DNA from 3 places in the Rhizobium sp. FG113 genome. Region 2 is predicted to be linked to each of the others. Evidence: predicted binding sites of a transcription regulator. Region 2 holds the regulator's gene; each other region holds the start of a gene.
What was found. Region 2 encodes LexA, which represses DNA repair genes until DNA is damaged. Its sites were predicted from a motif close to TGTTCNNNNTGTGTTCNG; they were not measured.
Positions count from the first base shown of each region.

Region 1: ACODTZ_RS19290 (ImuA family protein) is a predicted target of LexA. The motif match lies at 3,403-3,420, and genes of this name have one in related genera.
Region 3: uvrA (excinuclease ABC subunit UvrA) is a predicted target of LexA. The motif match lies at 5,951-5,968, and genes of this name have one in related genera.

Region 1 covers NZ_JBMDKV010000008.1:83,285-93,640, forward strand. The annotation lists gene leuD (3-isopropylmalate dehydratase small subunit) at 6-614, opposite strand; gene ACODTZ_RS19265 (VOC family protein) at 742-1,170, opposite strand; gene ACODTZ_RS19270 (hypothetical protein) at 1,308-1,550, opposite strand; gene ACODTZ_RS19275 (HpcH/HpaI aldolase/citrate lyase family protein) at 1,663-2,586, shown strand; gene ACODTZ_RS19280 (DUF1737 domain-containing protein) at 2,598-2,804, shown strand; gene ACODTZ_RS19285 (metallopeptidase family protein) at 2,841-3,278, opposite strand; gene ACODTZ_RS19290 (ImuA family protein) at 3,442-4,392, shown strand; gene ACODTZ_RS19295 (Y-family DNA polymerase) at 4,433-5,860, shown strand; gene ACODTZ_RS19300 (error-prone DNA polymerase) at 5,857-9,306, shown strand; partial or broken gene ACODTZ_RS19305 ((2Fe-2S)-binding protein) at 9,401-9,795, shown strand; gene bfr (bacterioferritin) at 9,761-10,246, shown strand; gene ACODTZ_RS19315 (RNA pyrophosphohydrolase) at 10,303-10,356, opposite strand, start outside.
Region 2 covers NZ_JBMDKV010000003.1:201,116-211,471, reverse strand. The annotation lists gene ACODTZ_RS11265 (pyruvate dehydrogenase complex dihydrolipoamide acetyltransferase) at 1-383, opposite strand, end outside; gene ACODTZ_RS11260 (hypothetical protein) at 386-643, opposite strand; gene ACODTZ_RS11255 (pyruvate dehydrogenase complex E1 component subunit beta) at 653-2,038, opposite strand; gene pdhA (pyruvate dehydrogenase (acetyl-transferring) E1 component subunit alpha) at 2,056-3,102, opposite strand; gene ACODTZ_RS11245 (FtsB family cell division protein) at 3,249-3,569, opposite strand; gene eno (phosphopyruvate hydratase) at 3,725-4,999, opposite strand; gene kdsA (3-deoxy-8-phosphooctulonate synthase) at 5,154-5,996, opposite strand; gene ACODTZ_RS11230 (VOC family protein) at 5,993-6,877, opposite strand; gene lexA (transcriptional repressor LexA) at 7,077-7,802, shown strand; gene ACODTZ_RS11220 (ComEC/Rec2 family competence protein) at 7,796-10,243, opposite strand.
Region 3 covers NZ_JBMDKV010000010.1:79,114-89,469, forward strand. The annotation lists gene ACODTZ_RS21625 (apolipoprotein A-IV repeat region-like domain-containing protein) at 1-775, shown strand, start outside; gene ACODTZ_RS21630 (hypothetical protein) at 898-1,209, opposite strand; gene gyrA (DNA gyrase subunit A) at 1,510-4,323, opposite strand; gene ACODTZ_RS21640 (MarC family protein) at 4,549-5,193, shown strand; gene ACODTZ_RS21645 (single-stranded DNA-binding protein) at 5,263-5,823, opposite strand; gene uvrA (excinuclease ABC subunit UvrA) at 6,098-9,019, shown strand; gene ACODTZ_RS21655 (DUF4258 domain-containing protein) at 9,016-9,342, shown strand; gene ACODTZ_RS21660 (hypothetical protein) at 9,339-9,602, shown strand; gene ACODTZ_RS21665 (DUF72 domain-containing protein) at 9,599-10,356, shown strand, end outside.

The sequences.
Region 1 (10,356 bases), on a different contig from region 2:
AGCGCTTAGGCGGCCCAGGGATGGGAAGCGGCGTTGGCCTTTTCGAACTGGTCGATTTCCTTGCCCTTTTCCATCGTCAGGCCGATATCGTCGAGGCCGTTCAGCATGCAGTGACGCTTGAAGGCATCGAGATCGAACTTGATGGAGCCGCCGTCGGGGCCGGTGATTTCCATGTTCTCCAGGTCGACCGTCAGGATGGCGTTGGAGCCGCGCGAGGCGTCGTCCAGCAGCTTTTCCAGATTTTCCGGGCTGACCTTGATCGGCAGAATGCCGTTCTTGAAACAGTTGTTGTAGAAGATGTCGGCGAAGCTGGTGGAGATCACGCAGCGGATACCGAAATCGAGCAGTGCCCACGGCGCGTGCTCGCGCGAGGAGCCGCAGCCGAAATTATCGCCGGCGACGAGGATCTTGGCGTTCTGGTAGGCCGGCTTGTTGAGGACGAAATCCTCGTTCGGCGTGCCGTCTTCATTGTAGCGGGCTTCCGCGAAGAGACCTTTGCCGAGGCCAGTGCGCTTGATCGTCTTCAGGTAATCCTTCGGGATGATCATGTCGGTGTCGATGTTGACAACCGGCAGAGGGGCGGCAACGCCCGTCAGCTTGGTGAATTTTTCCATGGCATGGCCTCCAGTTTGGCAGAGATAGTGTGTTGATCAGCGTTTAGTCCAGTTTCCCGGCAAAATGAAGGGGAATCTGCAGCCCCGGCCAGCGCCCCGAAGAATCGTTCGGCCGGGCGCGACTGATCTAGCCGGCCTTGGCGGGCTCGTTCATCGCCCAGGAGACGCCAAAGGGATCGCGCAGCTGACCATAGCGATCGCCCCAGAACATGCGCTCGACGGGCATGACGGCCTCGACGCCGGCCTTGACTGCCCGATCCCACCAGAAATCGATATCGTCGACCACGAGCTGCAGCGAGAAACCCTGATGTGGCCGAAAGGGATGGCCGTGCTCGGAATAGGCATCGCTCAGCATCAGCGAGCTGCCGTTGATATAGAGATGCACATGCATCGTGCGTCCATTTTCATCGGGCGGAACGACGAATGCCTGCTCGGCGCCGAAAGCTTTGCTGTAGAATTCCGCCGCCTTCAGCGCGCCGTCGACAGTGATGTAGGGGAGCAGCCCGTTCTTGACCGGCGGCATGGCCATCTGGCCGGTTTGCGTTTCGCTTTCCATGCAGTCCTCCATTGATGCCTGGGCGTGATGCTTGTGCAGCCACAAGCCTTGCCGCATCTAGGACGCGCGAGCAAAACGCCAGCCGACAGACCGAATGAAATAAATTCGGGACGCCAGAAGCGATCAGAAAGAGGCGATCAGAGATCGATGATCGTGCCGCGACCGTCGTTCCAGATGCGCATGGGTTGACCATCGCGCGTCTTGGACTTCGCCCTTGCACAGACCGGAGCCGCCTTCATCTTCAGCGAGAGCGCGCGGCCGACCATCAGCACCGTCAGAATGGCGCCAACGGCGAGCGTCACCGAAAAAGTGAGGAGCGCCAATGCTGCAAATGCGGTGATGCCTGCAAGCAAAAGGAAGACGGAACGAATATTCTGCATGGGTTTGAAACCTTTCTAGGAAAGGAATGTGGTCCTTCGTCTTGTCTTCTGCAAGATAAGCATGGCTTTTTGTTGTCTTGCCATCGGTCACAAAGCTTGACACACATTCGTGATGAGCCAGTCTCCCCTCACCCGTTCGATGAATCTGCGCCGCTCGGTGCTGAGCGTTCCCGCGATCAACCCACGTGCGATTGAAAAGACCCATCAGCTTGATTGCGATGCAGTGATCTTCGACCTTGAGGATTCCGTGGCGCCCGAGAAGAAGGCCGAAGCGCGCGAAAACCTGGCCGCTTTCTTCCAGGGTAAACCGCTGGAGGGTAAGGAACGCATCATCCGCATCAACGGCCTCGACACCAACTGGGGCCGCGCCGACATGGAGCTTGTGAGCGCGCTGGAGCCGGATGCCGTTCTGCTGCCCAAGGTCAACGAACCGCAGGACGTCATGTCGGTCAGTGATCTTCTTGCGGATGCCGATGCGCCTGATGAAGTGCGGATCTGGGCGATGATCGAGACACCGCGCGGCATCCTCAATGCCGCGGCGATCGCCGAGGCCGGGCGAACGGCGGGCTCAAGGCTCGATTGCTTCGTCGTCGGCCTCAACGACCTCAGAAAGGAAACCGGCGTTCTGCCACAGCCCGGCCGGCAGTATCTCGTGCCCTGGCTGATGCAGGTGATCCTGGCCGTGCGCGCTTACGGCCTCTGCGCCATCGACAGCGTCTTCAACGATTTCAAGGATATCGATGGCTTCGACACCGAATGCGCCGAGGCACGCGCCATGGGCTTCGATGGCAAGATGCTGATCCACCCCGCGCAGATCGAGCTCGCCAACCGGCATTTCGGCCCGGACGCATCCGCCATCGCCGAAGCGGAAGTGATCATGAAAGCCTTCGCCGACCCCGCCACGGATGGCCTCAACGTCATCAATGTCGGCGGCCGCATGATCGAGCGGCTGCATCTTGTCCAGGCGGAAACTCTGGTTCATAAAGCCCGCCTGATTGCAGAACGCCAGAAGGCAAAACGCCAGACGGCAAACTGAAAGACGATGTGATGAAGCTCTACCGCCTTCTGACCGGCCAGGACGACGCCGCCTTCTGCCACCGCGTAACCGATGCCCTCAACAAGGGTTGGTCGCTGAACGGCTCGCCGGCCATGACCTTCAACTCGCAGACCGGCCAGGTGATGTGCGCCCAGGCGATCGTCAAGCATGTCGAAGGCAAGGACTACCATCCCGACATGAAGCTCTCCGAGCAGTAAGATTTGCTGTCGGAGGGCGCCTGAAGAGCCCAGCGCCTAGCGCTCGGCCGCCTCTTCCGCGCTCGCTTCGATCCGCTCCATGTCGTCGTCGCTGAGACCGAAATGGTGGCCGATCTCATGGATCAGCACGTGGGTGATGATATCGCCTAGCGTTTCGTCGTTCTCGGCCCAGTAATCGAGGATCGGCCGCCTGTAGAGGCGGATGCGATTGGGAAGTTCGCCCGTTTCCATGGTGAAGCGTTCGGAAATCCCGCGCCCCTCGAACAGGCCGAGCAGATCGAACGGCGTTTCCAGCGCCATGTCCTCGAACACCTCGTCGTCAGGGAAGTCTTCGATCTCGATCGTGAGATTGGTGGTCAGCGCACGGAATTCTTCCGGCAGGTGGCTGTAAGCCTCCATCGCCAGGGACTCGAACGTGCTGATTGTCGGAGCGTGGCGATCCTGCCAATTGCCGCTCTGGTCTATGCGAGCCATAAAAGCTCCTTTCCTTTGCCGCCCATATAGAGCCTTTGCCGCTGATTTTCGAGAGCGGAATCAAGGGCAGGAATAAATTCACATCAAACGGCTGTTGACTCTTCGGCCGAGCTCTGGAATCCATAAGAACATAATAGGAACATCCGATAGATGGAGTGACGTCGTGGCACAGTCGGCCGTGGCGCGCGAGCGGCTTTTTGCGCTCCGCGAAACCATTGCAAAGCTTGAAGGAAAACCGGTGCCCGCATTGGCGGCGGCGGAAAACCAGGCTTTGGCCGACACAGTTCTCGACAAGCCCAATAGCGAAGACGCCCTGCGCCTGCCGCTTGGCATCCCCGCTCTGGATGAGGCGCTCGACGGCGGTCTGCCGCTCGATGGCCTGACCGAAATCCGCACGACGCTGCTGCGCAATGCCGGCGCAAGCAGCGGCTTCGTTCTGGCGATCGCGGCCATGCTCCAGCATGGGCAAGAGGAGGGGGCGAACGCGCACCTGCCGATCCTCTGGATCGCCGACACGGTGGCGACGATGGAGGCGGGACGGCCCTATGCCGTCGGCCTCAGCGATTTCGGCCTGAAGCCGCGGCTCTTCCTGCACGCCGCGCCGAAAAAGCTTGAGGATGCGTTGTGGCTGGCGGAAACCGCCGTCGAAAGCGGCGTCTTTCCGGCCACCATTCTCGAAGTTCGCGGCAATCCCAGGCCCTTCGGCCTGACGGAAAGCCGCCGTCTCAACTTGCGGGCAAAGGCGTCTCGCCGCCCGCTTTTCCTGTTGCGGCAGGCAGCGGAGGAAGAGGCCAGCAGCGCCATCTTCCGCTTTCTTGCCGAACCCGCGCCATCTGCGGCGCGGCCCTTGCCTGATGGTTCGATGCTGGGCGGCAGCATCGGCAATCCGATCTTTCGCATCACCCTGGAGAAGAGCCGAAACCCGGCTCCCTTCTCCATTCTTCTGGAGTGGAACCCCCATGACCGCCGGTTTTTCCCTGTCCGCCCATCAGCCGACACTCGCTTTTCAGGCGAACGCTCAGCGCATTCTGGCGCTGCATTTTCCGCATTTGCCGACCGATCGCATATCCAGGAAGAAGTGGGGTCTCGCCTGGCGTTTGCGCAATCGTCCTGAGACGCCGCCGATCGTCTGTTCCGGCCGCCACGCCAACACCATGCGGCTGACGGCGCTGGACGAGGCAGCCGAGGCGATCAATCTGAAAAAGAGCATGGGTGTCGCCGAAGCCCGCGCCATCCACCCGACGATCGAGGTGATCGAAGAAGACCCGGCCGCCGACCTGCGCTTTCTCGAGGGCATCGCCGATTGGTGTGACCGCTATACGCCTCTGGTGGCGCTCGACGGCAGGGATGGCCTGTTTCTCGATATCACCGGCTGTGCCCACCTCTTCGGCGGCGAAAAGGCGCTGCTCAAGGATATCCTGTCCAGGCTCTTTCAAATGGGCATCGACGTCCGGGGCTCGATCACCTCCTCCCCTGGCCTGTCATGGGCGGTCAGCCGCTTCGGCCAGGGAGGCGTGATCCACGCGGATGAGACGGAACGGGTCGTTGCTCCCCTACCGGTCGCCGCACTTCGCCTCTCGGACGACACGATCGCAGCGCTCACCAAGATGGGCCTGAAATACATCGGCGACCTGATGGAAACCCCGCGGGCGCCGTTGACCCGTCGTTTCGGCGCAAGCGTGCTGTTGCGGCTTGACCAGGTGCTTGGAACGGATGAGGAGCCGATATCTCCGCGCCTGCCCGTCGCCAGCCTCTCGGCCGAGCGCCGCTTGATGGAGCCGGTCGCCGCGGAAGAGGAGATTCTGGCCGTCACCGACCAGATCGCCCATGCGCTGAAACCGTCACTGGAGGCACGCGGCGTCGGCGGTCGCGTTTTCGAACTCGTCCTGTTCCGTGTCGATGGCAAGGTCTTCCGCATCGCGGCCGGCACGACAAGGCCGCTGCGTGAACCAAGGCGCATCGCCGTCCTCTTCACCGAACGCCTGCAGGCCGTCCATGACGATCTCGATGCCGGCTACGGATTTGAGATCCTGCGCCTCAATGTCCTGCGCCACGAAAATTTCGATACGGCCCAGAGCGATTTCGAGGGGCACCGTCAAACGGACGCATCGCTGGCCATCTTCGTTGATCGCGTTTCGGCAAGGCTCGGTGTCGATTGCCTGCAAACCTTTCAGTTACGCGAAAGCCATATACCAGAAAGGGCGGTTATTCTCGTCCCCGCGATCGACGCTTTATCGGCATCCCGAATTGAGCAAATCATTACACCACCAGCGCGCAGCGAAAGACCGGTCCGTCTCTTGCAACGGCCGGAACCCATGGATGCTTTCGCCGTAGAGGTTCCCGACGGCGCACCCGCCAGCTTTCAATGGCGCCGCATGCGCCACCGCGTCGTCAAAAGCGAGGGGCCTGAACGGATTGCCGAAGAATGGTGGATGAAAGACAAGACCGATGACAAGGATAAACCCTCGCGCGATTATTTTCGCATCGAGGACGATCAGGGCTATCGGTTTTGGATCTATCGCGAAGGCCTTTACGGCTACGATGAAAAGCAGAGCTGGTACATGCATGGAATGCTCGCATGAACGCCGGTTTTTTCGAGATTGGCGCCAAGACGAATTTCTCCTTTCTGGAAGGTGCATCCAAGCCTGAGGAGATGGTGCTGCAGGGCACGCTCCTGAAGCTGGGCGGTCTCGGCATTGCCGACACCAACTCTGTGGCCGGCGTCGTCAGGGCGCATGCCCAAGCCAAGGCGATCAAAGAAAAATACGAGCGAAAACAGCAGGGACGGCTGCAGGGGGACGAGAAGCCAGAAACCGTTCTCGACCCTATTCGCTTTCAGCCGGGTGCTCGTCTCGTTTTCTCGGATGAGACCCCGGACATTCTGGCCTATCCACAAGACCGAAAAGGCTGGGCCCATCTTTGTCGCCTGCTGAGCGCCGGTAATCTGCGCGCGGAAAAGGGCAGTTGCCTCTTGCAGGAGGCCGATCTTGTCGAATGGGGAGACCGGATGATGCTGGCGCTTGTTCCCACCCCATCAATCGCCGACGATATTGGTCGTCACCCCGCTTTCGAAGCCTGCCTCCAACGCCTGCGGGAGCGTTTCCAGGGTAAGTTCCACATGGCACTGACGCCCGCTTATGACGGCCGCGATAGGCGCGTTTTTTCCGTTCTTTCCATGCTGGCCGCCCGCAACCGTGTGCCTCTCATCGCCACCAACCAGCCGCTATTTCACGAAGCGGCTCGCCGCCCCTTGTCGGACGTCGTCACCTCGATACGTGAACACGTTCCGATCTATAAGGCAGGCTTCCTGTTGGCGCCGAATGCAGAACGCCATCTGAAGGACGAACGTGAAATGAAGCGTCTCTTCAGGGATCATCCGGACGCGGTCATCAACACACAAAGGTTCTTCGCCGGGCTGAGTTTTTGCCTCGATGACCTGCAGCACAATTACCCGGATGAAAACGACGAGGGTGAAACCCCTTACGAGACACTTGAACGCCTGACCTGGGCCGGAGCCGCCAGACGTTTTCCAGAGGAGATGAAGGAGAAAACCAGAGCGCAGATCCGCTATGAACTGGAACTAATCAAGGAAAAACAATACGCGCCTTATTTCCTGACGGTCCACAGGATCATCATGCATGCCCGATACAAGCTACATGTTCTTTGCCAGGGCCGAGGCTCGGCTGCCAACTCGGTCATCTGCTACTGCCTGGAAATCACCGAGGTTAATCCGGAGAAGAATAAGCTTCTCTTCGACCGCTTCATGTCCACGGACCGCGACGAGCCTCCCGACATCGATGTCGATTTCGAGCACGACCGGCGTGAAGAGGTGATCCAGCACATATACCAGCGATACGGAAAGGAGCATGCCGGGCTTACGGCGGCCGTGACCAGCTACCGCACGCGTTCCGCAGGGCGGGAGGTCGCAAAGGCGTTTGGCCTGTCGGAAGACGTCCAATCGGCGATTGGCAGTCTGGTCTGGGGCTGGTCTGACGACAAGCTTTCGGAACGCGAGGCCAAGGCTGCTGGTCTTGATACCGGAAACGTCGTGACCAACAACGTGCTGAAATATGCCTCAGAGCTTCTGAGCTTTCCCCGCCACCTCACCCAGCATGTCGGTGGTTTCGTCATCACTCGCGATCGGCTCGATGAAGTCGTGCCCATCATGAACACGGCCATGCCGGACCGTTACATGATCGAGTGGGACAAGGACGATCTCGACAATTTGAAGATATTGAAGGTCGACGTTCTGGCACTCGGCATGCTGACCTGCCTGCGCAAGGCCTTCGACCTTCTTCTGCTGCATTATGACGAGAAGAAGACCCTCGCGGATCTCGGCAATGCCAAACACGAAGACGAAGAGCCCGTCTATGACATGATCTGCCGGGCCGATACGCTCGGCGTATTCCAGATCGAAAGCCGGGCGCAGATGAGCATGCTGCCACGCCTGCGCCCAAGAGAGTTCTACGATCTGGTGATCGAGGTGGCGATCGTCCGGCCCGGCCCGATCCAGGGCGACATGGTCCACCCATATCTGAAGCGACGAGAGCAACGACGGCAAGGTATCCCGATCGACTATCCGAGCCCGGAACTGGAAGGTGTTCTTGAGCGGACACTTGGTGTTCCACTCTTTCAGGAACAGGCCATGCAGATCGCTATTACCGCGGCCGGCTTCAAGCCGGCGGAAGCCGATCAGTTGCGCCGGGCGATGGCGACCTTCAAGCGAACCGGCACGATCGGCAATTTCGAAAAGCGCTTCATCGACGGCATGATGTCCAAGGAGATCTATTCGAAAGAGTTCGCACAGCAATGCTTCAATCAGATCAAGGGTTTTGGCGAATACGGCTTTCCGGAAAGCCACGCGGCCTCCTTCGCGCTGCTCGTATACGCCTCCTCCTGGGTGAAGGCCTATTACCCCGATGTCTTCTGTGCGGCCATGCTGAACTCGCAGCCGATGGGCTTTTACGCGCCTGCGCAGCTGGTCCGCGACGCCAGGGAACACGGCGTGGAGATCCGGCCCGTCGACATCAACAGCTCGGATTGGGACTGCCTCCTGGAAGGCGGACGCTTCGATGGCCGTCGGATCGACTTTCGCCATCGCGAAATGACTGATGTCATCAAGGCCAACCACGCCGTCCGCCTCGGCTTTCGCCAGGTAAAGGGATTATCCGAGGATGCCATACGGGAGAAACTGATGGCGCATCGGGGATACGGCTATACCTCCATCCGTGATCTCTGGCTGCGCTCGGGCCTCGACAAATCCGATATCGAGCGGCTGGCGGATGCGGATGCCTTCAACAGCATCGGCCTGTCCCGGCGTGAAGCGCTATGGGCCGTCCGCGCGCTCGATGTGAAGAGCGCGGCCGAACGTTTGCCGCTTTTCGATCAGACATCCCATCTCGATCTGCAGGTCGAGCCTGAGGCCAAACTGCCTGAAATGCTGCCGGGCGAGCAGGTGGTCGAGGACTACCGATATCTGTCGCTATCTCTCAAGGCGCACCCTCTGTCCTTCCTGCGCGACGAACTGCGTGGGATCGGCATCACCCGCAGCGTCGACCTGCTCAAGGTGCCGAACGGCCGTTGGGTAACGATCGCCGGCCTGGTATTGGTGCGCCAGCGCCCGGGCTCGGCCAAGGGCGTCATCTTCATGACGCTGGAGGATGAAACAGGCGTGGCCAATGCCATCGTCTGGCCGAAGACCTTCGAGAAATACCGCGCCATCGTCATGGGCGCCCGGCTCGTCAAGATCCGCGGCAAGCTGCAGAGCCAGAGCGGGGTGATCCATACGGTTGTCGATCACATCGAGGACATGACGCACGCTCTGGGGCTGCTCCAGAAGGAGGCCAATCGCTTCGGAGTCTGCGACCGCTCGGACGAAGCGCGCCGGCCGACCGCCGATCCCCGGCAGAAGAAGCTCAATGAGACATTGGAGAAGGCGGTAATGGAAAAAAGAATAACCACGCGGGACAATCGAGGGCGGGATGAAGCCACGGCCTCAGTCATGCCGAAGGGACGTAATTTTCATTGATTTTCAATATCGAGTCCGATCGGACATCGTCGCAAGCGGAGAGCCGTCCGCTTTAATTGGATCGTAAGCGAGCCGGAAGGTGGGCGAAGCGGGAGTGCCTGAATATGAATCTTTCTTGACAACGAGCGTCTTCTTTAGCAAAAAGACGATAGTCATTGTCATGTTTGGAATGAAGACGTGCTTGTCTGCAGCTGCAATTACATAACCGACACTGAAATCCGGGAGGTTATCAACAGCCTTCTCGATGAGGACTGTTGGCAGCTTATTGTCCCTGCGAAAGTCTACCATGCCATGGAGAAACGCGGCCGTTGCTGCGGCTGTTTCCCGAATGTGGTCGACATCATCATTCAGACGACCGAGGACTATCACGCCCGTCGCCACTCGACGGATGCCGAAATATTTGATTTCATGTCCCGCCTCAGAAACTTCCATGAAGAAAACAGGAGAGCGGACATTGAAAGGCGACAAAAAAGTCATCGAGCGGCTTAACGAGGCCCTCTTTTTGGAGCTTGGTGCTGTCAATCAGTACTGGGTTCACTATCGTTTGCTCGAGGATTGGGGCTACACCAAGCTTGCCAAGAAAGAGCGCGCTGAATCGATCGAAGAAATGCAGCACGCCGACAAGCTCGTTGCGCGCATCATTTTCCTAGAAGGCCATCCCAATCTGCAGACGCTTGCGCCCCTGCGCATCGGCCAGAACGTCAAGGAAGTTCTGGAAGCGGATCTCGCCGGCGAATATGACGCCCGCACCGCCTACAAGAAATCCCGCGATATCTGTCATGAGGCCGGCGACTACGTTTCCATGAAGCTCTTCGAAGAGCTCCTCATGGACGAGGAAGGCCACATCGACTTCCTCGAGACGCAGCTTGAGCTGCTCGGCAAGATCGGCGAAGCCAAGTATGGCCAGCTGAACGCCGACTCGGCCGACCAAGCTGAATAATCAAGTCACAGGAGCCGGTCGCCCAGGCGGCCGGCATCCAAATCAGGCACCATCAATCAGGCAGCCGGCAATCCGGCGAGATGGCTGAACTCGCCGACCACCTGTTCGTA
Region 2 (10,356 bases):
GCTGCTGCTGGTGCAGGAGCCGCCGCTGGCGTGGCCGGAGCCGGAGCAGCTTCGGTCTTTGCCTCGGTCTTCGACGCTTCAGCAGCCTTTGGTGCCGGAGCAGCCGAGCCAGCGCCGCTTGCGGCGGCAGCGACATCTTCGCCATCGGCGGCCAGAACGGCGATCAAAGCATTGACCTTGACGCCTTCGGTGCCGGCGGGGACGACGAGCTTGGCGACGACACCTTCGTCGACCGCTTCGACTTCCATCGTCGCCTTGTCGGTTTCGATCTCGGCGATGACATCGCCAGACTTAACCGTATCGCCTTCCTTGACCAGCCACTTGGCGAGGTTGCCCTCTTCCATGGTCGGAGACAGCGCAGGCATCGTGATGTTGATCGGCATGATCACTCCCCCCGAATTTCGGCGATTACATGTGGATTGCTTCCGGCGGTAAACTTCCTGCCATCGGAAACAGAACTCTTATGGATGTCCAACTCAGTCCTAGAACCAAACAAGCTCTCAATGATCTCGTAAGGTTCCAAAGACGATGACAGCAGGCACTTCATAGCGACTTCCACTTGCGCATCAGTCGAAACAGAGGATGGCAGATCGAACTTCTGTTTTAGGTCGTTGCCATCGTACAAGGCTATCGTGACTTGCATGCGCCCGTCCTACTTGTAGCAGACGGCTTTCACCGCCTGGACGACTTCGTCGACGCTTGGCAGCGCAAGCTTTTCGAGGTTGGCGGCGTAAGGCATCGGAACGTCCTTGCCGGCGATCGTGAGAACCGGCGCATCGAGATAATCGAAGGCCTGCTGCATGACGCGGGTGGCGATTTCGGTTCCGACCGAGTTCTGCGGGTAGCCTTCCTCGACGGTGACGAGACGGCCGGTCTTCTTGACCGATTCGATCACGGTCGGCAGGTCCATCGGACGCAGCGTGCGCAGGTCGATCAGTTCGACGTCGATGCCGATCTTTTCGAGTTCGGCGACGGCCTTGGTGGCATAGGTCATGCCGATACCGAAGGAAACGATCGTGACGTCCTTGCCCTGACGGTGGATGCGGGCCTTGCCGATCGGAAGAACGAAGTTGTCCATCTTCGGCACGTCGAAGTGCTGACCGTAGAGGATTTCGTTTTCAAGGAAGACGACCGGGTTCGGATCGCGGATAGCAGCCTTGAGCAGGCCCTTGGCGTCGGATGCCGTGTAGGGCATGACGACCTTGAGGCCCGGGATCTGGCTGTACCAGGCCGAGTAGTCCTGGCTGTGCTGAGCGCCGACGCGGGCAGCGGCACCATTCGGGCCACGGAACACGATCGGTGCACCCATCTGGCCGCCGGACATATAGAGCGTCTTGGCAGCGGAGTTGATGATCTGGTCGATCGCCTGCATGGCGAAGTTGAAGGTCATGAACTCGACGATCGGCTTCAGGCCGGACATAGCAGCACCGACGCCGACGCCGGCAAAGCCGTGCTCGGTGATCGGGGTGTCGATGACGCGGCGGGCGCCGAATTCCTGCAGCAGACCCTGGGTCACCTTGTAGGCGCCCTGGTACTCGGCCACTTCCTCGCCCATGACGAAGACGTTGTCGTCGGCGCGCATTTCCTCGGCCATGGCGTCGCGAAGCGCTTCGCGCACGGTCATGGAGACCATTTCGGTGCCGGCGGGGATTTCAGGATCGTTCGGAACCTGAGCCTTGGGCTCGGCCGGAACCGGCGCTGCTGCTGCAGCGGCGGGCGCTTCGGCAGCCTTGGGTGCTTCGGCGGCGGCCGGTGCGGCAGCAGCAGGTGCAGCCGAGATGTCGGATGCGGATTCGCCGTCCTGCAGGAGCACAGCGATCTTGGCGTTTACCTTGACGCCTTCGGTGCCGGCGGCAACCAGAAGCTTGCCGATGACGCCTTCGTCGACGGCTTCGACTTCCATCGTCGCCTTGTCGGTTTCGTTTTCGGCAATGATGTCGCCGGAGGTGACCTTGTCACCTTCCTGCTTCAGCCACTTGGACAGCGTGCCTTCTTCCATCGTCGGAGAGAGGGCGGGCATGAGAATATCGATTGGCATGGGTCTACCCTCCCCGATTACAGCAGAATGTCGGTGTAGAGCTCGGATGCATCCGGCTCCGGTGCGGCCTGGGCGAAGTCGGCGCTATCGGCGACGATGTCGCGAACGTCCTTGTCGACCGCCTTGAGATCGTCCTCTGAGGCCCAGCCCTTTTCGATGAGGCGTGCCTTGACCTGCTCGATCGGATCCTGCTCGGAGCGCATCTTCTGCACTTCTTCCTTGGAGCGATACTTCGCCGGGTCGGACATGGAGTGACCGCGATAGCGATAGGTCAGCATTTCGAGAATGATCGGACCCTTGCCGGAACGGCAATGCTCGAGCGCCTCGTCGGCCGCAGCCTTGACGGCGCGAACATCCATGCCGTCGACCTGGACGCCGGGAATGCCGAAGCCGGAACCGCGCAGCGAGTAGTTCGACTGCGCCGTGGCGCGGGCCGTGGAGGTGCCCATGGCGTAACGGTTGTTCTCGATGATGTAGATGATCGGGAGCTTCCAGAGAGCAGCCATGTTGAAGCTCTCGTAGACCTGGCCCTGGTTGGCGGCGCCGTCGCCGAAATAGGCGATCGAGACGCTGTCATTGCCGCGATAGCGGTTGGCGAAGGCGAGACCGGTGCCGAGCGACACCTGGGCGCCGACGATGCCGTGACCGCCGTAGAAATGCTTCTCCTTGGAGAACATGTGCATCGAGCCGCCCTTGCCACGGGAATAGCCGTCGATGCGGCCGGTCAGCTCGGCCATGACGCCGCGTGCGGTCATGCCGGTTGCCAGCATGTGACCGTGGTCGCGGTAAGCGGTGATGACCTGGTCACCTTCCTTCTGCGCCATCTGCATGCCGACGACGACAGCTTCCTGGCCGATATAAAGGTGACAGAAACCGCCGATGAAGCCCATGCCGTAAAGCTGGCCCGCCTTCTCTTCGAAACGGCGGATGAGCAGCATTTCGCGATAGGCCTTGAGCTCTTCGTCACGATCGAAATCGGCCACCGGGCCACCATTCGATGCCTTGGCTGCAGGCTTTGCGCTTGTCTTACGGCTGGAAACGGTCGCGTTTTTTCGCGGAGCCATTCAACCCTCCCTATGGGTTTATCGGTTCTTGGGTGGTGCGCACCATAGGGAAGAAATTTCGCCGCAGCAATGCCATAATTGCATGGCTCGTATTCAGCGGTAAAGCATTGATAAATATCAATTTATTTCGATTAACCGGAATCCGGTTAATTCGAATAATGATTGAATATGACGATCTCGTCGGCGCGGGAGAAGTTCAGCTGCAGACGGGCCTTCTCGTCCAGCATGTCCTTGTCCATGGAACCATCACTTAGGAGCGCCACCTGCTTTTCAAGGTGCTCGCGCTTATTTTTAAGCACCGCCAGCTCTCTTTCGCGCGTGATGCGCTGGCGCTCGAACACTTCGGTCGCGCGCAGGCCGTAGTCGCCATGGATGCAATGGTAGCCGAAGTAGGAGAGAAACGCGACCGCCATCGCCGGGATGACGAAACGGCCGATCTTTTTCTTCTTATGATGCTTGGTCCACATACACGCATTCTCGAAACGCATTACCCTTGACCAGAAGACTACCGGGCAGAGATTAACCGTCCGTTGACTATGAACGTGGCGCAACAAAAAACCCGCGCCGGTTGGGGCGCGGGTTCCAAATGCTTGATTTCAGCCAAATTCCTGAATTCGGGCGATTAGCCGCGAAGGATCGAACGGCCGGCGTACTGCGCCTGTGGGCCGAGGCCTTCTTCGATGCGGATCAGCTGGTTGTACTTGGCAAGACGATCCGAGCGCGACAGCGAGCCGGTCTTGATCTGACCGCAGTTGGTCGCGACAGCGAGATCGGCGATCGTGGAATCTTCGGTTTCGCCAGAACGGTGCGACATGACGGCGGTGTAGGCTGCCTTGTGCGCGGTGTTGACGGCGTCGAGCGTTTCCGTCAGCGAACCGATCTGGTTGACCTTGACGAGGATCGAGTTGGCGACGCCCATCTTGATACCGTCGCGCAGGCGAGCCGAGTTGGTGACGAAGAGATCGTCGCCAACCAGCTGAACCTTCTTGCCGGCCAGATCCGTCAGAGCCTTCCAGCCATCCCAGTCGTCTTCAGCCATGCCGTCTTCGATCGAGATGATCGGGTACTGGGCAGCGAGCTGTGCCAGGTATTCAGCCATTGCGCCCGGCTCCAGCGTGCGGCCTTCGCCTTCGAGAACGTACTTGCCGTCCTTGAAGAATTCGGTCGAGGCGCAGTCGAGGCCGAGATGGATGTCTTCGCCAGGCTTGTAGCCGGCTTTCTCGATCGACTTCATGATGAAGTCGAGGGCTTCAGGAGCGCTCTTCAGGCCCGGTGCGAAGCCGCCTTCGTCGCCGACGTTGGTGTTGTGACCCTGGGCCGCGAGTTCCTTGCGGAGCGTGTGGAAGACTTCCGAGCCCATGCGAACGGCTTCGCGGATGGAATCAGCGCCAACCGGCAGGATCATGAATTCCTGGAAGTCGATCGGGTTGTCGGCATGCGCTCCGCCGTTGATGATGTTCATCATCGGAACCGGCAGCAGGTGAGCGGAAGCGCCACCAACGTAACGGTAGAGCGGCAGGCCGGCAGCTTCGGCGGCAGCCTTGGCGACAGCGAGCGAAACGCCGAGGATGGCGTTGGCGCCGAGGCGCGACTTGTTCGGCGTGCCGTCCAGTTCGATCATGATGTTGTCGATCTGGATCTGGTTTTCAGCGTCGATACCGCCGATGGCGTCGAAGATTTCCGTGTTGGCGGCTTCGACGGCCTTTTCGACACCCTTGCCGAGATAACGCTTGCCACCATCGCGGAGTTCGACGGCTTCATGAGCGCCGGTCGACGCGCCCGATGGAACGGCGGCGCGGCCCATGCTGCCATCTTCGAGATAGACATCGACTTCGACGGTGGGGTTACCACGGCTGTCGAGAATCTCGCGGGCGATAATATCGGTAATAGCGGTCATCGGCTCTTCTCTGCTTGAGGGGTGGATAAATCGTTTGAAATTCGTCTTTAATCGAAGATGCGCAAATTACAATGCCAGTTTGGGGCCGTTTTGCGCATGCTTCGCCGCTTTATTCCTCGTGGCCTAATACACGAACGTGTCAGTCTTTTGAACGTCAGCCCTTGGCGATGGCGTCGAAGGCCAGAAGCTTCTCCAGCAGGCGCGGCATGTCCTTGAGATAGACCATGTTCGGACCATCCGACGGCGCGTTATCGGGATCTTCGTGCGTCTCGACGAACACACCGGCGACACCGACGGCAACAGCGGCACGCGCCAGCGTTTCCACGAATTCGCGCTGGCCGCCACTGGAGCCACCCTGCCCGCCCGGCTGCTGCACCGAGTGGGTCGCATCGAACACGACAGGGGCACCCATGGCTTCCATGATCGGCAGCGAGCGCATGTCGGAGACCAGCGTGTTATAGCCGAAGGAAGCGCCGCGTTCGCACAGCATGATGTTCGGGTTGCCGCTGGCATTCAGCTTGGCCAGCACGTTCTTCATGTCCCAAGGCGCCAGGAACTGGCCCTTCTTGACGTTGATGGCACGGCCGGTCTTTGCGGCGGCGACCAGCAGGTCCGTCTGCCGGCTAAGGAAGGCCGGAATTTGCAGCACGTCGACGACAGTGGCGACTTCGGCGCACTGCTCCTCGGTGTGGATGTCGGTGAGAACGGGGAAACCGTATTCCTTCTTGAGATCGGCGAACACTTCAAGCGCCGTTTCAAGCCCGATGCCGCGCTGGGCCGACAGCGAGGTGCGGTTGGCCTTGTCGAAGGAGGACTTGTAGACAAGGCCGATACCGAGCTTGTCGCAGAGCTCCTTCAGCGTGCCGGCGATCATGAAGGCATGGTCGCGGCTTTCCATCTGACAGGGGCCGGCGATCAGCGACAGCTTGCCGGTGTTGGAAAACACCACACGGCCGGCGCCTTCGCCAACGGCCACTTCGGAATTGGTTTCAGTCATCGTTTCTCCTCGAAGGCGAAGAGCGCGCCCTGGCCGGGTGCTGCCTTCACCAGAATTCGATTGTTCTTGCGTGTATAGGTGATCCCGTTAGCAGCCAAATGCGCCTCTGTCACGGCGAGATCGGCAACGGAAAAGACAATCGCCGCGCCGCGCAGGCCGCGATCGGCCTTGGGCTCGGCGAGATCGTAGTAAGCGTTCAGACCATCCGGCGAAAGGATATTAATGCGGGCGTTGCCGGCATCCAGGCTGACGCCGAATGCCTCCTCGCGGAACGCCTGCGCATCCGACGCCAGCTGCAACAGCGGCGCGAACGCCTTGGGATCGGACGACGAGAGCACGATCGACAGGATACCCAACACACCGTTTGCGTGCTTTTCCAAGGCCTTGCGGTCGCTGGGCAGCGGGTTGACGCGCTGGCAGGCGAAGAGGAAGAAATCGGGTGCGCGCAGATCGGCCGCGAAAGCCAGGCGGAACGCCGCGGTCGCTTCAGAACCATCCGGCATCTTCATCTGCCGGGCGAACTGCAGCATCTCGCCGCCGCTCATGCCATCGTCGATGAAGCGGGTGTGATCGCTATCGGCATCCGGCGTGCCGAAAACGATCGCCGACAGGCCGTCGTCGCCGCAGCGGAAGCGAAAGGCGCGGTCGCGAGCGGTGAAAACGTTGCCGTCACCGATGGCCGCCTCGTATGTCTCCAGGCTGGTGATGCCGAGCGGCTCGATATAGGTTTTGTCGGCGAAGAAGACGCAGGCATTCTCGGTGCCAAAAGGGTGCCGCGCATCGGCGGCGACGGTGAAGCCCAGCTTGCCCAGGCGCTCGCGCGCCATCTCGATGTTGACGACCGGCAGCACCACGTGGTCCAGGGGATGGGGGTCACTCATCGGCAAATCCTCCCGAAATCGGCAGAGATGTGCGCTGGCTTTCGCCACAATGCAAGAGGCCGGCGCGGTTAAATCGAATGAAGTGCAAAATCGCGACGATTCCGAGCCAAGTTTTACGAAAATTTAGGCACTTGCGGAACACATATGGAACATATAGTGTCCGTTCTGGCTTTGTTTCACGACTCTGGGGTTCATTTCGATGCTGACACGCAAGCAACAAGAACTGCTTCTGTTCATTCATGAGCGGATGAAAGAGTCGGGCGTTCCGCCATCCTTCGATGAAATGAAGGATGCACTCGATCTCGCATCAAAATCCGGCATTCACCGGCTGATCACCGCGCTGGAAGAGCGCGGCTTCATTCGCCGGCTGCCGAACCGAGCGCGCGCGCTTGAGGTCATCAAGCTGCCGGAAGCCTATAATCCGAGCCTGCAGCCGCGACGCGGCTTCTCGCCGAGCGTCATTGAAGGCAGCCTCGGCAAGCCGCAGCCGGTGGCCGCAGCCCCTGCCCCGAAGGCCGCGCCGAGCGCCGACAACGGCAACTCAGCGTCCGTTCCCGTCATGGGCCGCATCGCCGCCGGTGTGCCGATCTCGGCGATCCAGAACAACACCCACGACATCACCGTCCCCGCCGACATGCTCGGCTCCGGCGAGCACTACGCGCTCGAGGTCAAGGGCGACTCGATGATCGAAGCCGGCATTTTCGACGGCGACACCGTCATCATCCGCAACGGCAACACCGCCAACCCCGGCGATATCGTTGTGGCGCTTGTCGATGACGAGGAAGCGACGCTGAAGCGCTTCCGCCGCAAGGGCGCCTCGATCGCGCTGGAAGCCGCGAACCCGGCTTACGAAACGCGTATTTTCGGGCCCGACCGCGTCAAGGTTCAGGGCAAGCTCGTCGGGCTTATTCGCCGGTATCACTGAGTGGTGACGTCACTAGTTGGTGACGGATCATCGCTGAAGCTGTCGTTGCGCCAGTCATAGGCGCGATGACGCATCCAGGGACGACCGAGGCTTTCATAAGCGGTTTTGACGACAGGCGCCCCCTGCTCGTCGATGCGGATTTCGACGGCGCCTGATCGCCTGAGGGTTTCGCCGGTCAATAGCATTGCGCCGGAACGGCATGTCGCCTGGCGCAGACGGACAGGCGTGATGACGATATCGGCCACATCGCAGGCGGGACCGAGATAGGCGGCGTTTTCGAGCGTTGCGATGATGTAGCCGCTGTCGAGCGATGTTACGCACCAGGCCGTCTTGAGGCACTGAAAAGCGCTGTCATTTGTGGACGCTGCGGCATCGCGCATCATGGCGCGGGCTTCGCCTTGTTGTTTCAGTGTCAGCCTTGGTCGTGGCTCTCCCCTCTTCGGGATGGGCAAGGCCTCGCCTTCAAGCATGTCAGGCGGCTTGTGTTCTTCGATCGCGAGCGCGCGTTGCCATTGCCCGAAGATGAAGTCGGGCGGGCGTTCGCGGTTGCTGGCGAGACTGTCGCCTGTAACTGCTGCCACGAGGCTTCCGTCCTCGGAGACGACCAGCTCAGGCGCAGATGCCGCAGGCAGCAGAACAACGACGAGCGTTGCAAGCGCGGCCCCCACAGCACCGATCCATCGCAGCCGTGTCCGCATCAGCCCCCAGACTAGGAAGCCGAGCACGGCGATCGCGAAATACCACTGCGGTATCCGCCCGATATCGACACTGCCGCCCCAGCCGGAAACCATCTTGGCGATGTCGATCACCAGATCCAGCCCGAAGCCCGCGACGGTCCATAGTGGCGCGTCCAGACCAAAGGGCGTCGCTAACATCGCGAGCATTCCGAAAGGCATGACGATGAAGGAGATGACGGGCATGGCGAGCAGGTTGGCGGGAAGGCCGTAGCCGCTCAACCTGTGAAAATGCTCGATCGAAAACAGCGCCGTCGAGAAACCGCCGATCATCGAGGTCAGCGCGATGCCGCCGAAGAAGCGAAGCGTGACCATGACCGGCTTTATCGCGGGATGCGTGAGAAGAACGCTTTCGCGAGGCCGCCTCCTGGTCCAGACAGCAAAGCCCGCGACCAGCGCCAGTGTCGCGGCGTAGGACATCTGGAAGCTGGGACCGAGCACCTCCGATGGGGACATCAGTATGATCAGCAGCGCCGAGAGCGCGATGTTGCGCAGGCTGATCGAGGGGCGATCGAACAGCACCGCGACAAGCATGATCGCCATCATGATGAAGGCGCGCTCGGCCGAGACCGCGAAGCCTGAGATCATGTAATAGGCCGTCAACGCCAGAAGCGCGCTGCCGGCGGCGAACTTCTTGGTCGGATAGGCCTGCGCGAAGCCAGGAAACAGTCCAAAGAACAGCCGCAGCCCGACAAAGCAGATGCCGGCTGACAGGGCCATGTTGAGGCCTGATATCGCCACGATATGGGCGAGGCCGGATTGGCGCAGCGCCTCCGTCGTCTCGTTGGAGATGGCACGTCTCTCATCGGTGACCAGCGAGGCGGCGAAGGCGCCGGTATCATCAGGCAGGATGCTGCGGATGCGGTCGCCAATCCGGCTGCGCAGACCGTAGAGCCATTCCACGGCGCGATCGGCGGCAGAGAGATCGGCGATATCGGTCTGCGACGCGATGGTCTGCGGCATGCCGTAGAAGAAGCCGTTGGCGCCGATGCCGTCGAAATAGGCAGAGAAGGCGAAATCGTTGAGTTCGGGGAGCGCAGGTCCTGCCGGCGGCGTGAGGCGCACGCGGCCGGTCAACCAGCCACCGACCCCAACGGGCGCTCCTGCGCGCGCGACCAGCGAGACCTGCTGTGGCGGCCGCTTGAGAGAGGGCTCGTCCGTGCGCGTTACCCTTAAGATATAGCGCCAGCGGCCGTTGTCGTCGCCCTCGCGCCGTTCCACGCGGCCGGTCACAGTCGTCGTCACCGCTGTATCAAGCACGACGGTATCAGCGCGCCAGGTCTCGAGTTGCGCCGCGAACATGCCAAGGACGACTAGCAGGCCTGATATCGCCACACGGCGGGTGGCAACGCGCGCAGCGCCCGCCAGAACGAAGACGAGACCAAACAGCACAGCCCAGGCAAGGAGCCGTGAGGGCGGGATATCGACAGCAAGGCGGAACCAGGCGATGGCGCCAGCGCCGAGGAAGATGGGCGACGCCAGGAAGAAGCGGCCGTGATCGAATTCCGTGCTGAACGCTTGTGCTGCAACGGCTGCCTGGCGGCCGATCCCTCGGCTTGCGCGACTCAGAAAACCCGACGTCGACTGCGTCAACGGCGCGCGCGTCATTATGGCACGGGCATTTTGCCCTGGTACGGCCGGCAAATTGGCAATTTGCGCCGCTTCGGGTGGCATCAAAACGACGTGACTGGCATTCAACTCCGGCATGCAACGACACCCGAAAGCCACCCTGACCTGCAATCAGAATGAGGCCAGCGGAACCGAAACGCAACTATAATCGTTTGAATTCAAACGGGAAATAAAACCATCGAAAATGTCAG
Region 3 (10,356 bases), on a different contig from region 2:
GCAGCAGCTCGAGGTTTCCGAGCCAGCCGCCCGCACGCTCGCCCAGCCCCAGCAGCCGCAGCCTGCCCCGCGCCAGGCGCCGGTGCAGCCCGCGATCCAGCAGCAGCCGCAGCCGGCTCCCGTTCCGGCCCCGGCCCCCACGCCGCTGCCGACCCCGGCCGCCGCCGCCATCCCGCCCTCCTCGATCGAAGGCTTCGGCCTGCGCGGTTCGCTCGGCACTGCGGCAGCAACGCCTGCGACGCCGCAGCGCGCTCCTGCTGTGACCCAGGCGCCTGCCGCATCGCCGGCATCCGGTGGTTGGATCAGCGACCTGCTGCGCGGCGCATCGCGCGACGAGAGTGCAGAAGAAGCAGTTGCCCGCCAGCCGGCACCCCGCGTAGAGGCACCAGCACCCCAGGCGCCGCGCGCCGGCGACAACCGCAATCCGCGCCATGTGGTGGAATCGCTGAACTCGCTCTCCGTCGACATCGCCCGCGCCATCGATCACGATGCCTCGGTCGATCTGTGGCGCCGCTACCAGCGTGGCGAACGCGACGTCTTCACGCGCCGCCTCTACACGCTGAAGGGCCAGCAGACCTTCGACGAGATCAAGCACAAGTATGACCGCGAGCCGGAATTCCGCACCGCCGTCAACCGCTACATCGCCGACTTCGAAAAGCTGCTCGCCGACGTCGCCCGCACCGACCGCGACCGGACGATCACCCAGTCCTACCTGACCTCCGACACCGGCAAGGTCTACACCATGCTCGCCCACGCGGCAGGCCGCCTGAACTAAGGCGCAACGAGAGACAAACAAAAAGGCCGCATCGGAAACGATGCGGCCTTTTTGTTCTGTTGGCTTGGGCTGAACGCTCAATGTCCGCAACCATCGCCGCACCAGATAACGGCGCCGGAAGCTCACTCCGCGGCAGCATTCTCCGTCAGCAAATGGCAAAGACTTGCCATTACCTCAGCAGCCTCCTTCAGCCCGGAGGCCACCACATGATCCGGCACGCCGTCGTCGATCAGCGTCGCAAGCTCTGCGAGGTCGTAGACGATGTGGCCGCGCCGTAGCTCGTTCTGGGCGAGATCGATGCCCAGTTCGGCATGCATGCGATGGATCGCTCTCGCGGCCGATATGACGAGCATCCGCTTCTGCGAGGCGTCGGCCACGTCAAGGCGATCCGAGGCTCGCGCGGTCTCTTGCGATTGCAGCAGATACGGGTGCATGACGTCCTCCTACTGGTCATCGAGCGATCGGCGGGCAGATCCTCCATCATGCCAGCGAATCGCCATTTAGTTGCATACTGAGGAATATTCACCAAAAACAACGCGGACTGCAACCCAGGGATTTATCAAGAAAAACAACATCTCTTTCGCCGTCCGCAGAGCCATCGACGTCCGCGCGGAAAGCTCGCTGAGAGCGGCGCCAAGGCCTCCGCAAGTCAAACAAAAAGGGCCGAACCCATAAGGTCCGGCCCTTCTATTTCAATTCACATCCACCCACCGGAAACCCGGTACGCGGAATTCTTACGCCTCGGCGTCCGGCGGCGTTTCGTCACCGGCCTCTGCGGCAGGCTCCTCGCCCGGCACAACGGCGGTCTCGTCGCCGTTCTCGGCACCTTCCTCGACCTCGTCTTCCGGATCGCGGATGCGCTCGACCGATACGACCTTCTCGTCCTTGGCGGTCGAGAAGATGGTCACGCCCTTGGTCGCGCGGCTGGCGATGCGGATACCACCAACCGGCACGCGGATGAGCTGACCACCATCCGAAACCAGCATGATCTGGTCGTTGTCGTCGACAGGGAAGGCGGCGACGAGTTCGCCGATTTCGCCCGTCTTCGACGTATCGGTGGCGCGGATGCCCTTGCCGCCACGGCCGGAGATGCGGAAATCGTAGGACGAGGATCGCTTGCCGTAGCCCTTCTCGGAAACCGTCAGCACGTACTGTTCGCGTGCCTTCAGCTCTTCGTAGCGCTCGTCGCTCAGCTGTCCCTCTTCGGTGACTTCCTCACCGACGAGCGCGATTTCTTCCGCCTCGCCCGTCGTCAGGCGACGCTCATTGGCAGCGCGCTTGAGGTAGGCGGCGCGTTCCCACGGCTCGGCATCGACATGGCCAACGATCGTCATCGAGATGATGCGGTCGTTGTCGCCGAGGTTGATCCCTCGTACGCCGATCGAGTTGCGGCCCGCGAAGACGCGGACGTCGTCGACCGCAAAGCGGATGCACTGGCCGAGCGCCGTCGTCAGAAGCACGTCGTCATGCTCGGTGCAGGTCTCGACGGAGAGGATTTCGTCGCCCTCTTCCTCGAGCTTCATCGCGATCTTGCCGTTGCGGTTGACCTGGACGAAGTCGCTGAGCTTGTTGCGGCGCACGGTGCCGCGCGTCGTCGAGAACATCACGTCGAGCGTTGCCCAGCTGTCCTCGTCCTCCGGCAGCGGCAGGATGGTGGTGATGCGCTCGCCTGGAGCCAGCGGCAGCATGTTGATCATCGCCTTGCCGCGAGAGGTCGGCGTGCCGATCGGCAGGCGATAGACCTTTTCCTTGTAGACGATGCCGCGCGAGGAGAAGAACAGAACTGGCGTATGCGTGTTGAGCACGAATAGCTGGCTAACGAAGTCTTCGTCACGCGTGGTCATGCCGGAGCGACCCTTGCCGCCGCGGCGCTGTGCGCGATAGGTCGTCAGCGGCACACGCTTGATGTAGCCGAGATGCGAGACGGTGACGACCATGTCCTCGCGGGCGATGAGATCTTCATCGTCCATCTCGAGACCGCCATCCATGATCTCGGTGCGGCGCGGCGTGCCGAACTCGTCGCGGACAGCAGCAAGCTCGTCCTTGACGATCGACTGGATGCGCACGCGCGACGACAGGATATCGAGGTAATCCTTGATTTCCTCGCCGATCTTGTTGAGTTCGTCGCCGATTTCATCGCGGCCAAGGGCCGTCAGACGGGCGAGACGCAGTTCGAGAATGGCCCGTGCCTGCTCTTCCGAGAGGTTGTAGGTCATGTCTTCGTTGATGCGGTGACGCGGATCGTCGATCAGGCTGATCAAGCTTTCGACGTCATGCGCCGGCCAGCGGCGGGTCATCAGCTCTTCGCGGGCGGACTGCGGATCCGGTGCCTGGCGGATGACGCGGATGACTTCGTCGATATTGGCGACAGCGATCGCCAGACCGACCAAGACGTGCGCGCGCTCGCGAGCCTTGCGCAGCAGGAACTTCGTACGCCGGCTAACGACTTCCTCGCGGAACGAAACGAAGGCGCGCAGCATGTCGAGCAGCTGCAGCTGTTCCGGCTTGCCGCCGTTCAGCGCCACCATGTTGCAGCCGAAAGAGGTCTGCAGCGGGGTATAGCGATAGAGCTGGTTCAGGATGACGTCGGCATTGGCGTCGCGCTTCAATTCGACGACGACGCGATAGCCCTGACGGTCGGATTCATCGCGCAGGTCGGAGATGCCCTCGATGCGCTTGTCGCGCACCAACTCGGCCATCTTCTCGATCATCGTCGACTTGTTCACCTGATACGGGATCTCGGTGATGATGATCTGCTCGCGATCGCCGCGCATCGGCTCGATCGTCGCGACACCGCGCATGATGACAGAGCCGCGACCCGTCTCGTAGGCCGAGCGGATGCCGGAACGGCCGAGGATCTTTGCGCCGGTCGGGAAGTCTGGACCAGGGATGATCTGCATCATCTCGGGCAGTTCGATCGCCGGATCGTCGATCAGCGCGATACAGCCATTGATGACTTCGACGAGATTGTGCGGCGGAATATTGGTCGCCATGCCGACGGCGATACCGCCGGCGCCGTTGACGAGCAGGTTCGGGAATTTCGCGGGGACGACCACGGGCTCGGAGAGCGTGCCGTCGTAGTTATCGCGGAAATCGACCGTTTCCTTGTCGAGATCGTCGAGCAGCGAATGCGCGGCCTTCTCGAGGCGGCATTCGGTGTAGCGTTCGGCCGCCGGCGGATCGCCGTCGACGGAGCCGAAATTGCCCTGGCCGTCGATGAGCGGAAGGCGAAGAGACCAGTCCTGCGCCATACGCGCCAGCGCGTCGTAGATCGCGGTGTTGCCGTGCGGATGGTATTTACCCATCACGTCCCCGGTCACGCGGGCGCATTTAACGTATTTCTTGTTCCAGTCGATGCCGAGCTCGGACATGCCGTAGAGGATGCGCCGGTGCACGGGCTTGAGGCCGTCGCGCACGTCAGGAAGCGCGCGGCTGACGATAACGCTCATCGCGTAATCGAGATACGACCGCTGCATTTCCTCCATAATGGAGATGGGCTCGATGCCTGGCGGGAGCTTCCCGCCGCCGGGGGGTGTTTGCTCAGTCAAAATGGATCACATCTCTTCTAGAATCACTTGAAGATTTATAGCGGAAAGGCTGTTCCTAAGCCAATTTTGCAGGAAGTTTTGAACAGGCTTTTACGGTCTAATCAGGGCAAATCGAGGCTTATCCGCCCCAGTCACCATCACGCACGCCGCGACATTTGCAAAATCGGTTTGCCCACATCACAATCGCGCGAAAACCAAGCCCGGATATGGGTATACGGAGACATGATGGCAAGCGCCGACCAACTGATCAACGCCTTCACAACCCTGCTCGTGACGATCGATCCGCCCGGCCTCGCGCCGATCTTTCTCGGCCTCACGGTCGGCATGAGCAGAGCCCAGCGCAAGCAGGTGGCGTTGCGCGGCACGATCATCGCTTTCATCATTCTTGCCGTCTTCGCACTCTTCGGATCGAGCGTGCTTGGCGTGCTCGGCATCTCGATCGGCGCCTTCCGCATCGCCGGCGGCCTGCTGCTCTTCTGGATCGCCTTCGAAATGGTGTTCGAGAAGCGCCAGGATCGCAAGGAGAAGACGGGCACGGCCGCGATCACCGTCGACCATATCCAGAACATCGCCGTCTTCCCGCTGGCGATCCCGCTGATCTCGGGCCCGGGCGCCATCTCCGCGACCATTCTGATCGCGGGCTCGATGCAGACGGCTTTCGAACTCGCGCAGCTGATCATCGTGATCGCCGCAAGCCTGCTCTTGCTCTTCCTCGCGCTGCTGATCGCCGACCGGCTGGACCGTTTCCTCGGCGTCACCGGCCGCGCCATCCTGACCCGCCTGCTCGGCGTCATCCTGGCGGCGCTCGCCACACAGTTCGTCGTGGATGGCATCAAGTCGGCGATGAACCTCGTTCCCTCGCCCGTCTGAGCTTTCAGTTAAAACGCAAACGGCGCACCCCAAGGCGCGCCGTCTGAATCCTTGCGATCGGTTGCACGATCAAAACGGAATATCGTCGTCGAGATCGCGCGAGAAGTTGCCGCCACCGCCGGAAGACGAACCACCGCCCGAGCCGCCACGGCCCGACGACTGCGAAGGCGAACCGTAATCGTCGCCATAACCGCCGCCGCCACCGAAATCACCACCGCCGGCATTGCCGCCACGGCCACCGCCGTAACCGCCGCCAGAACGATCGCCGCCACCTTCGCCGCGTCCATCAAGCATCGTCAGCGTCGACCCGAAGCCCTGCAGCACGACTTCCGTGGAATAACGGTCCTGGCCCTGCTGGTCCTGCCACTTGCGGGTCTGCAGCGCGCCTTCGATATAGAGCTTGGCGCCCTTCTTGACGTACTGCTCGACGACCTTGCACAGGCCTTCGTTGAAGACGACCACGGTGTGCCACTCGGTCTTTTCGCGGCGCTCGCCGGAATTGCGGTCGCGCCAGGTCTCCGATGTCGCGATGCGGAGGTTGGCGATCGGCCGGCCGTCCTGCGTCCGACGGATTTCGGGGTCTGCACCCACGTTTCCGATCAGAATTACCTTGTTCACGCTGCCAGCCATACTTTTCACCTTCTTGTCGTGTTGCCGATATTGCGAAGATCGCAACATGCGCAACGAAATTGACAACACCTTACCCCATCGGCCTTCGCCGGTGTGCGGTTGAGCTTCGTTAATCCACAACGAAATTTGTTCTTTATTTGTTCTATTTTATCATTATCATCGTGTCAACGGAATCGAAAAGCGTGAACCACAGGGATATTCAGCCTCGACTCGCCAGCCGGCATCACTACATAAAGGCTCTTCTTATCCCCCCGAGACATTGAAGCAGAAGACGATGAGCGAACTGAAGACGATTTCAATCCGTGGCGCGCGCGAGCACAATCTGAAGGGCATCGACCTCGATCTGCCGCGCAACAAGCTGATCGTCATGACCGGCCTGTCGGGATCGGGCAAATCCTCGCTCGCCTTCGACACCATCTATGCCGAGGGCCAGCGCCGTTATGTCGAGAGCCTGTCGGCCTATGCCCGCCAGTTCCTCGAGATGATGCAGAAGCCCGATGTCGACCAGATTGACGGCCTCTCGCCGGCAATCTCGATCGAGCAGAAGACGACCTCGCGCAACCCGCGCTCGACTGTTGGTACCGTCACCGAGATCTACGACTATATGCGCTTGCTCTTCGCGCGCGTCGGCGTTCCCTATTCGCCGGCCACCGGCCTGCCGATCGAGAGCCAGACCGTCAGCCAGATGGTCGACCGCATCCTGGCCTTCGAGGAAGGCACGCGCCTCTTCATCCTCGCGCCGCTCGTGCGCGGCCGCAAGGGCGAGTACAAGAAGGAACTCGCGGAGCTCATGAAAAAGGGCTTCCAGCGCGTCAAGATCGATGGCCAGTTCTACGAGATCGCCGACGCCCCTGCGCTCGACAAGAAGTACAAGCACGACATCGATATCGTCGTCGACCGCGTCGTCGTGCGCGCCGATATCTCGGCCCGCCTTGCCGACAGCCTTGAAACCTCGCTGAAGCTCGCCGACGGCCTCGCCATCGCCGAATTCGCCGACAAGCCGCTACCGGTGGAGGAAACCGCCGCCGGCGGCTCCGCCAACAAGTCGCTCAACGAGACGCACGAACGCGTGCTGTTCTCCGAAAAGTTCGCCTGCCCGGTCTCCGGCTTCACCATCTCGGAGATCGAGCCGCGTCTCTTCTCCTTCAACAATCCGGCCGGCGCCTGCCCGACCTGCGACGGCCTCGGTGCGCAGCAGAAGATCGACGCCAACCTGATCGTGCCGGAACCCGAGCGGACGCTGCGCGACGGCGCGATCGCTCCATGGGCCAAGTCGTCCTCGCCCTATTACAACCAGACGCTGGAAGCGCTCGGCAAGCATTTCGGCTTCAAGCTCGGCGCCCGCTGGAACGACCTCTCCGCCAAGGCGCAGGACGTGATCCTCAACGGCACCGAGGAGAAGATCGAGTTCCATTATGTCGATGGCGCCCGCTCCTACACGACGCACAAGAATTTCGAAGGCATCATCACCAACCTCGAGCGCCGCTGGAAGGAAACCGACAGCGCCTGGGCGCGCGAGGAGATCGAGCGCTACATGTCGGCAGCACCCTGCCCGTCCTGCAACGGCTTCCGCCTGAAGCCGGAAGCGTTGGCCGTGAAAGTCAACAAGCTGCATATCGGCCAGGTCACCGACATGTCGATCCGGATCGCCCGCGACTGGTTCGAGACGCTGCCTGACAGCTTCAACGCCAAGCAGAACGAGATCGCCGTCCGCATCCTGAAAGAGATCAGGGACCGCCTGCGCTTCCTGAACGATGTCGGCCTCGAATATCTGAGCCTCTCGCGCAACTCCGGCACGCTCTCGGGTGGCGAAAGCCAGCGTATCCGCCTGGCCTCGCAGATCGGCTCCGGCCTCACCGGCGTTCTCTACGTGCTCGACGAGCCATCGATCGGCCTGCACCAGCGCGACAACGCCCGCCTGCTGGAAACGCTGAAGCACCTGCGTGACATCGGCAACACCGTGATCGTCGTCGAGCATGACGAGGACGCCATCCTGCAGGCTGACGACGTCGTCGATATCGGCCCGGCCGCAGGCATCCATGGCGGCCAGGTCATCGCCCACGGCACGCCGCAGGACATCATGGCCAACCCGAAGTCACTGACCGGTAAATACCTGTCGGGTGAACTCGGCGTCACTGTTCCCGAGGAACGCCGCAAGGTGAAGAAGGGCAAGGAAATCAAGGTCGTCGGCGCCCGCGGCAATAACCTGAAGAACGTTACGGCATCGATCCCGCTTGGCGTCTTCACGGCGGTCACCGGTGTGTCCGGCGGCGGCAAGTCCACCTTCCTGATCGAGACGCTCTACAAGTCCGCCGCCCGCCGAGTAATGGGCGCGCGCGAAATCCCGGCGGATCACGACCGCATCGACGGCTTCGAGCATATCGACAAGGTCATCGATATCGACCAGTCGCCGATCGGCCGCACCCCGCGCTCCAATCCGGCCACCTATACCGGCGCCTTCACGCCGATTCGCGACTGGTTCGCCGGCCTGCCGGAAGCAAAGGCGCGCGGCTATCAGCCTGGCCGCTTCTCCTTCAACGTCAAGGGCGGACGCTGCGAGGCCTGCCAGGGCGACGGCGTCATCAAGATCGAGATGCACTTCCTGCCTGATGTCTACGTCACCTGCGACGTCTGCCACGGCAAGCGCTACAACCGCGAAACGCTCGACGTCACCTTCAAGCAGAAGTCGATCGCCGACGTGCTCGACATGACCGTCGAGGAAGGCGTCGAGTTCTTCGCCGCCGTCCCCGCCGTGCGCGACAAGCTGCAAGCCCTCTTCGATGTCGGCCTCGGCTACATCAAGGTCGGCCAGCAGGCGAACACGCTGTCGGGCGGCGAGGCCCAGCGCGTCAAGCTCGCCAAGGAACTCTCGAAGCGCTCGACCGGCCGCACGCTCTACATTCTCGACGAACCGACCACCGGCCTGCACTTCCACGACGTGGCAAAGCTGCTGGAAATGCTGCACGAACTGGTCAACCAGGGCAACTCGGTCGTCGTTATCGAGCACAACCTCGAAGTCATCAAGACCGCCGACTGGGTCCTCGACTTCGGCCCGGAAGGCGGCGACGGCGGCGGCGAGATCGTGGCGTCTGGCACGCCCGAGGCGATCGTCAAGGAAAAGCGGTCCTACACCGGCCAGTTCCTGAAAGAGCTGCTGGAGCGGCGGCCAGTGAAGAAGGTGCAGGCGGCGGAGTGAGCGATATCCTCTCCACGGTGCGTGTGCTGATCGCTGACGGCAAGTTCAGGGTCTCGGCACACGCACTGCAGGAGTTGTTGAACGACCATCTGCTGATCGAGCCGTTGGTGATGGATATATCGTCGGCGCTCGTCGTGGAGGAGTATCCTGAGTATCACAGGGGTTCCTGTGTTCTGGTCCTGCAGACGGACGAACGCGGACGCCCCATACATTTGCTTTGGGGCATCCCATCAGGCGCATCCGAACCGGCGGTGTTGATAACAGCATACATTCCCGATCCAGATCGCTGGAATGACGATTTCACCAGGAGGAAGCCACAATGACGAGACAGGCGTCGCAACTCATTCGTGAGGGGGAATATGCCGCCGAGGTCGTCGTGGAGCTTCACGACGATGGCGGCGAATGGTCCCCGACGGTAAGCCCGGAAGATATCCGCAAGCTTGATCGCGTACGTCGGGCTCTTCGTGCGCATGATTTCGAAGGTGCCGAGAAGGATGGACGCGTTTACCGCCTCGTGCCGCGCGAGGCTGACTATCCGAAGAGCGGTTTTGGCGAAAACGAACAGGATGGATTGAAGTCATGAAAAAACCCGGCACCATTCGCGTCGGCATCGGCGGCTGGACCTTCGAGCCCTGGCGCAACCACTTCTTCCCGTCCACGCTGAAGCAGAAGGACGAGCTGAATTATGCCAGCCGGCAGCTGAAGGTCATCGAGGTCAACGGCACCTATTACAGCTCACAGAAGCCTGAGACTTTCGCCAAGTGGGCGGCTGATGTCCCTGAAGGCTTCATCTTTTCGCTCAAGGCCAGTCGCTTCAGCACCAACCGCAAGATCCTCTCCGAGGCCGGTGAATCGGTCGAGCGTTTTCTCGGCCAGGGCATCGTCGAACTCGGCCCGCATCTCGGCCCCATCCTCTGGCAGTTCGCGCCGACGAAGAAGTTCGAGCCGGAGGATTTCGAGGGTTTCCTGAAGCTCTTGCCGGACAAGCAGGATGGCCTGCCGCTGAAGCATGTGGTCGAAGTCCGCCACGACAGCTTCAAGGTGCCTGAGTTCGTGGCGCTGCTGGCGAAATACGGCGTCGCCCCGGTTGTCGCCGAACATTTCGATTATCCGATGGTGGCGGATGTCACCGCCGATTTCGTCTATACGCGCCTGCAGAAGGGCTCGGACGAAATCAGGACCTGTTACCCGCCGAAGGAGCTGAAAGCCTGGGCCAAGCGCCTGGAGACATGGGCCGAGGGCAAGGTGCCTGATGATCTGCCGCTTATCGATAGCGACCGCAAGGTCAAGGTCGAGCCGCGCGACGTCTTCGCGTTCATGATCCACGAAGGCAAGGT